2 regions of the Caldanaerobacter sp. genome follow, and region 2 is predicted to be linked to the other one. Evidence: a T-box and tRNA genes for the amino acid it is inferred to sense, from the RefSeq annotation. Region 2 holds a T-box; the other holds one or more tRNA genes.
The links. The T-box of region 2 lies ahead of leuS (leucine--tRNA ligase). A T-box ahead of a tRNA ligase gene usually reads a tRNA of that ligase, here a tRNA-Leu.
Positions count from the first base shown of each region.

Region 1: it has a tRNA-Leu gene. The T-box ahead of leuS (leucine--tRNA ligase) is inferred to sense a tRNA for this amino acid. The anticodon was not compared.

Region 1 is NZ_JBNATX010000020.1:32,670-36,092, forward strand. Features, by position in the region: gene ACPLVE_RS07135 (ABC transporter substrate-binding protein) at 1-1,511, shown strand, start outside; gene ACPLVE_RS07140 (hypothetical protein) at 1,493-1,735, shown strand; tRNA gene ACPLVE_RS07145 (tRNA-Leu) at 1,700-1,787, shown strand; cyclic di-AMP (ydaO/yuaA leader) riboswitch at 1,939-2,069, shown strand; gene ACPLVE_RS07150 (C40 family peptidase) at 2,077-2,997, shown strand; gene typA (translational GTPase TypA) at 3,096-3,423, shown strand, end outside.
Region 2 is NZ_JBNATX010000048.1:1,649-5,071, reverse strand. Features, by position in the region: gene leuS (leucine--tRNA ligase) at 1-2,064, opposite strand, end outside; T-box leader at 2,117-2,330, opposite strand; gene ACPLVE_RS10215 (RNA polymerase sigma factor) at 2,455-2,943, shown strand; gene ACPLVE_RS10210 (peptidase S9) at 2,946-3,423, shown strand, end outside.

The DNA.
Region 1 (3,423 bases), on a different contig from region 2:
GAATTGCAGAAAGTCCCCAAAAAAAAGAAGAATCACAAGAAAAGTCGAAGGAGATAGTGCAAGAGGGAGGAGTATTAAGAGTTAATATAACTCCTTTTGATACCTTAAATCCCTTTTTGAATGATAATGAAATGGCAAGGCAACTCCTTAATCTGACAATGGAATCTCTTATAACCATGGATAAGAGTTTAAAGCCTCTGCCTCTTCTTGCTTATAAATGGGAAATAAAGGGACTTAATATAAAATTTTATCTTCGAAGGGATGTAAGGTGGCAGGATGGAGAAAGCTTTACAGCAAAGGACGTAAAGTTCACAATGGATTCTTTTCTCGATGCTAATTCAAAAAGTCCCTATAAAGACTTGATAAAGAATTATATTTCTTCTTATAGAGAAATAAGCGACTATGAGTTTGAGGTAGATTTAAGTTCTCCTGTTGCGAATCCATTGGCTTTATTTATTTTTCCGATTGCTGCTTCCCATCAATATAAGGAGAAGAGTGATATTGGCAATTCCAGTTTGGTCCCTATTGGAACAGGTCCATATAAGATTGTTTCTTATGAAGAAGGAAATAAAGTTATATTGAAGGAAAATAATGATTATTGGGGTAAGAAACCCTATATTGAAGAAGTGGACTTTAAAATAGTTTCAGATGAGAATGCTATGATTTCGTCTTTTTTGAGTAAAGAGGCAGATTTTACTTTTGTAAAAGATTTTGATTGGGACAAATACAGAGAAGACTCGAAAATAAACATATATAAATATCCTCGACAAATTTACGTGTTTCTAGCACCAAATTTAAAAAAACAAGTTTTTTCTGATGTAGCTGTAAGAAAGTCTATAGCTTATAGTATAGATGTTGATAAGATTCTAAGAGAAGTGTATTTTAAACATGGTTTAAAATCTGATGTTCCAATAAGACCAGATTCATGGCTTTATAGCCCTAAAATTGCATCTTTATATAGTGTAAAAGAAGCCCAAAGGTTATTAAAAGAAGCTGGGTGGTCACAAATTAACGGTCTATGGACAAAGGGGAATACTAAGCTTGCTTTTAATTTACTGGTAAATACTGACAACCAGTATCTTTTGAAGGTGGCTCAGATTATAAAGGCTAATTTAAAAGAGATGGGAATTGAGATAAATGTAATTTCTGTTTCTTGGGACCAATTACTGAAATCGATCTTTTCTGGAAACTTTGATCTGGTTTTGATGGAATGGAATTTGAATTATAATCAAGATATCTCTTCTTTGTTTATGACAAAGGGCAAAGATAATTTTATGGGGTACAGCAATCCTAAAGTGGATGAACTTTTTAGACAAATTTTTCTTTCCACTGATGAAAAGAGTTTAAAAAGCAGTTATTACAAATTAGGAGAATTGATATCTGACGAACAACCAGTGATAGGCCTCTATTATATAGAAGGCGCTGTGATGTCTTATGATTATGTCAAAGGCATTGATCCAACTTCTTTTAACGTCTTTAACAATATTGCAAATTGGTATTTAAAAAAATAGTATTGACAGGTGGCGCAAAAGATTATATAATTTATGACGTACAAAGACGTTCTGCGGCGGTGGCGGAACTGGCAGACGCGTACGTTTGGGTGTACGACGACTCAGTGATTATATCAATACTGGAACTAATGAATAATCTCGCCACCTTGACAAATGAGGTAGATAGCAAGTATAATAAAAAAGTACAGGCGGGCGTGCTGGAATTGGCAGACAGGCGTGTTTGAGGGGCACGTGGGAGGTAATCCCGTGTGGGTTCAAGTCCCACCGCCCGCACCAATGGAAGAAAGGGAGTTTTTCCCTTTTATTTTTTTGTATCAAAAAGATTAATTTTTTATAAAATATATTAAGAAAAGATTAAATTTTTTAAGAAAATGTAATGTAAACATTGACTTTGAAATTTTCCTGTGATAAGATAAGAAAAAAGGACTTTGCAATCTTGCCGAATCCGAAAGGTACGGAGGAACCGCTTTTTGGGGTTAATCTGCGGCTTTGCCGCAGTAGGGATGCCTTCTGTCCCGCACCCGACAGCTAACTCCGGAGGCATTAAAGGAAGGAGATTTGCAAAATGGAATCAAAACTAGGAAAAGTTATCTTTGGTGTCTCTGTTTTTGGCATGACGCTGATAGGTAATGCTTTCCTGCATCCAGTTTTTGGAGAGGGATTAGGGGTTGGGAAGGTTACGGGAAATTATGTGAATGTAAGAAGCGAAGGTTCTCTTTCAGGCAGCGTAATTACCCAGGTTAACAGAAACGAAACGGTTACTGTTTTAGAAAAACAGGGGTCTTGGTACAAGATTAAGCTCCCTGATGGCAGAGAAGGATGGATTTACGCGGATTTTCTGGCAGTTAGATCTCCTCTCCCAACTTCTCGAGAAGAAACGAGAGATGCGAATGTAGGGATTGTAACAGGAAGCTATGTAAATTTAAGAAGTGAAGCCAGTTTGTCGGGGAAAGTATTGAGGCAGCTTTCCAAAGGCACGCAGGTTGCAGTTTTAGAGAAGGAGAATGGATGGTACAAGGTAAGGCTTTCAGATGGACAAGAAGGATGGATTTATGGACAGTACTTAGCGGTTCGGAATGGATCCACTGCATCAAGAGGGGATGTTGATAGGAGTCTTGTAGATAAATTAATAGATTATGCTAAATCATTTTTAGGAACTAGATATGTTTACGGCGGGAGTTCTCCTAGAGGATTTGATTGCTCAGGGTTTGTCTCTTATGTGTTTTCAAATTTCGGTTTTAGCTTACCTAGGACGGCTGACGAGCAGGCTAATGTAGGAGACTTAGTTAGCCGAGATGTTTTGGAAAAAGGAGATCTGGTATTTTTTAAGACTCTGGGCAGTAGCATTATAAACCATGTAGGTATATACATCGGGGATGGGCAGTTCATCCATGCTTCTTCAGGAGCTGGAAAAGTTATTATAAGTCCTCTTAATGAAGGGTATTACCTTTCTCACTATGTAAAAGCTAAAAGGGTGATTAAGTAGAGCACTTTGTAGTGCTCTTTTTATATTGACTATTTTAAGTTATTGGTATATCATATAATACTGTACACGACATACCTTTTTATGGAAGGAGATACCTTATGAGGACGGTAAGGGAAGATGTAAGAAATATAGCGATTATTGCTCATGTTGACCATGGTAAAACTACTTTGGTAGATGCTATGCTCAAGCAGAGTGGCATATTCAGATGGAATGAAAAAGTGGAAGAGAGGATACTCGACTTTAACGACCTCGAAAGAGAGAGAGGCATAACTATATTAGCCAAAAACACGGCAGTCAGGTATAAAGATGTAAAAATAAATATAGTTGATACGCCGGGACATGCCGATTTCAGTGGAGAAGTTGAAAGGGTTTTAAAAATGGTAGATGGTGTATTGCTATTAGTAGATTCTTTTGAAGGGCCAATGC
Region 2 (3,423 bases):
CACAAGTTCCATTATTCTAGCTATAGCAGTGTTGAATTCAAATTTATCAGCATCCAATGTCACATGTTTTATAGTGTAGTGTCTCACATAGTTCAATTCTTTTTCCGGGTCTTCTATTTCTTCTTTTGTCTTGCCCGGATTTGCCCTGGTCTCAATAAATTTTTCTATAAACCTCTCTACCCTGTTAACAAATCTAGCAATAGCTCTTATTCCTTCATCGCTCCATGGCCCACCCTCTGAGTAAGAAAAGCCAAACATGAGATACAGCCTAAATACATCTGAACCGTACTGCTTAATATAGTCATCCGGCGAAATAACATTCCCTCTCGATTTGCTCATCCTATGTCCGTCCGGCCCTAAAATCGTGCCCTGGTGTACCAGTGACAGGAAAGGTTCATCAAAATCGAGATACCCTAAGTCTCTCAAAACCTTTGTTATGAATCTAGAGTATAAAAGGTGCATAGTGGCATGCTCTGCCCCACCTACATACTTATCTACAGGGAGCATTTTATTTATCCACTCTTTATTAAAAGGCTCTTTATCGTTTTTATTATCAGGGTATCTTAAATAATACCAAGAAGAATCGACAAAAGTATCAAGAGTATCAGGATCTCTTAAAGCAGGACCTCCACACTTTGGACATGTAACATTCATAAAGCCTGCATGCTTTTTAAGAGGTGATTCTCCCGTTGGCTCAAATTCAACGTCATAAGGTAAAAGTACAGGTAAGTCCTCTTCTGGCACAGGCACTATTCCGCAGCGTTCGCAGTGGATTATAGGAATGGGAGCTCCCCAGTACCTCTGTCTGGATACAAGCCAGTCTCTCATCCTGTAATTTACCTTAAACTCTGCTTTTCCTTCTGCTTTCAATTTTTCGACTATTTTTATTCTCGCTTCCTCAGATGTCATCCCATCAAATTCTCCACTATTTACTAAAATCCCATATTCCACAAAAGGCAGACTGTCGTCTACATCTCCAACTCCTTTTATAACCCTCTTTATAGGCAGATTGTATTTAGTAGCAAATTCATAATCTCTCTCATCGTGGCCAGGAACTCCCATAACACATCCAGTACCGTAAGTTACCAGCACATAATCAGCTATCCAAATGGGAAGTTTTTCACCTGTCAATGGATGAATGGCATATGCTCCTGTAAATACTCCCGTTTTTTCTTTTTCTGTTGAAAGCCTCTCAATCTCACTCTGCTTTTTGGCATACTCCTTGTATTCTTCAACAGCATCTCTATACTCCTCTGTAGTAATCAAATCTACCAATTCGTGCTCGGGAGCTAATACCGCATAGGTTGCACCAAACAGCGTATCTGCCCTTGTAGTAAAGACTTTAAAAGACAAATCTTTACCATCAACTTTAAATTCTATCTCAGCACCCTCAGATTTACCAATCCAGTTCCTCTGCATCATTTTAGTTTTTTCAGGCCAATCAAGGTCATCTAATTTTTCTAAAAGTTCTTCCGCATAGGCAGTTATCTTGAAAAACCACTGAGTAAGTTCCTTCTTTGTAACTTCAGTTCCGCACCTTTCACATTTTCCATCAATTACCTGCTCATTCGCGAGAACAGTTTGACAGCTCGGGCACCAGTTTACGGGTGCTTTTTTCCTGTAGGCAAGTCCTGCTTCATAAAGCTTTAAAAAAATCCATTGGGTCCATTTGTAATATTCTGGCAAGCAGGTTATAACTTCATAGTCCCAGTCAAATGTCACTCCCATTTCTCTGAGTTGTCTTTCCATAGTCCTTATGTTTTCCATTGTCGAGTCATAAGGATGTATGCCTGTCTTTATGGCATAATTTTCAGCAGGAAGCCCAAAAGCATCAAAGCCCATAGGGTGGAATACTTCCCAACCTTGCATCCTTTTCATTCTCGCCCATGAATCGGTAGGTCCATAATTATACCAGTGCCCCACGTGAAGCTTTGCTCCTGAAGGATAAGGAAACATCTCCAAGCAGTAAAGCTTTCTGTCTACATTTTCGGGATTAAACTTATAGAGTTTCGTTTCTTCCCAAATTTTTTGCCATTTCCTGTCAATATCTACTGAATACGCCATATCCTCCACCTCTATTTTTTTTAATTCTTCCATTAAAAAAAGCCTTTCATCTCAAAGAGACGAAAGACCCACCTCTTCCGCGGTACCACTCTTTTTGGCGCAAAAGCGCCCCCTCAACCCTATAACGGCGGAAGACCGTGCGCACCTACTCTCACTTCAGTGCGCCTGCTCTGCGGCGAGTTTCAGCAACAGGAACTACCGTTTCGCACTTACCAACGGCTCTCTGAAAGCCCTCGTTGCCTACTGCTCCGCTTCATCGCATTTTTTATTGATTTGTACATTATTTTATTATAAAACTGAAATAAATGCAAGAGTATTGTTACTCTTTGTGTATATTCTCGTCTATAAAGATGGAGGAGTCAATAAAGGGAAGGAAGGGAGGCCAAATTTGTGCCAGAAAGTTTTATTGAATTTTATGAGAAACACTTTGACGATATGTACCGATATGTATACTTCAAAATTGGTAATAAATGGGATGCAGATGATATTGTGAGCGAAATTTTTCAAAAAGCTTTTGAAAAGTATAATACAGTAAAATCAAACCCAAAGGCATGGATTTTTTCTATAGCCCGAAATACTATAACAGACTATTATAGAATGAAAAAAAACCTACTATCAGAAGAACTCATTATGGAGCATTCTTATCCCGATGTATTTGAAGACAAACTTGAAAAGGAAGTAGAATTAAATTGTCTTAAAAAGTCAATTTATTCTCTCCCTAAAGAAGAAATTGAAATTATAAATTTAAAATACTTTGGCGGAATGACTCATAGAGAAATATCACAAATAGTAGAAAAAACTGAAGATGCAGTAAAAATGAAGGCTTTTAGAATTATTCAAAAATTAAAAAATCTTGTAATAAAATGTCTGGAGGGATGAAAATGGACGAAAAGAGAATAGAGGAAAATCTCAACAGGCTAAAAGAACTAATCCCTGTAAATTACCAGCTTAAAGAATCTCTTAAAAAAAGATTTAAAAGAAATAAATGGAAAAGGATGGGTGTAGTAATCGCGGCAACTGCAGCAGTACTTCTAATGGTCTTTTCTTTCGGCATCAAACACCTGCAAGACAATCTCATAACAAAAGTAAATGCAGAAGAATTAAAGATTTTAAATCAAATTTCTTTCATAAGTTTAGGAAAAATAAATGCTGGCAAAATCGCAGAATACAACGGAACTATATATGTCCCTTTACATGAAAAGGGAATTTATAGATATGACAGTAAAGGCTTTGAAAAAATAATTGATAAGCCTGCCGGCGAAGTTGCTGTTTCACCAGACGGAACAAAATTAGTATTTATAACAACCACATCTGCCGGTAAAAATGCGATTTATATAAAAGATTTAAATGATGGAAAAG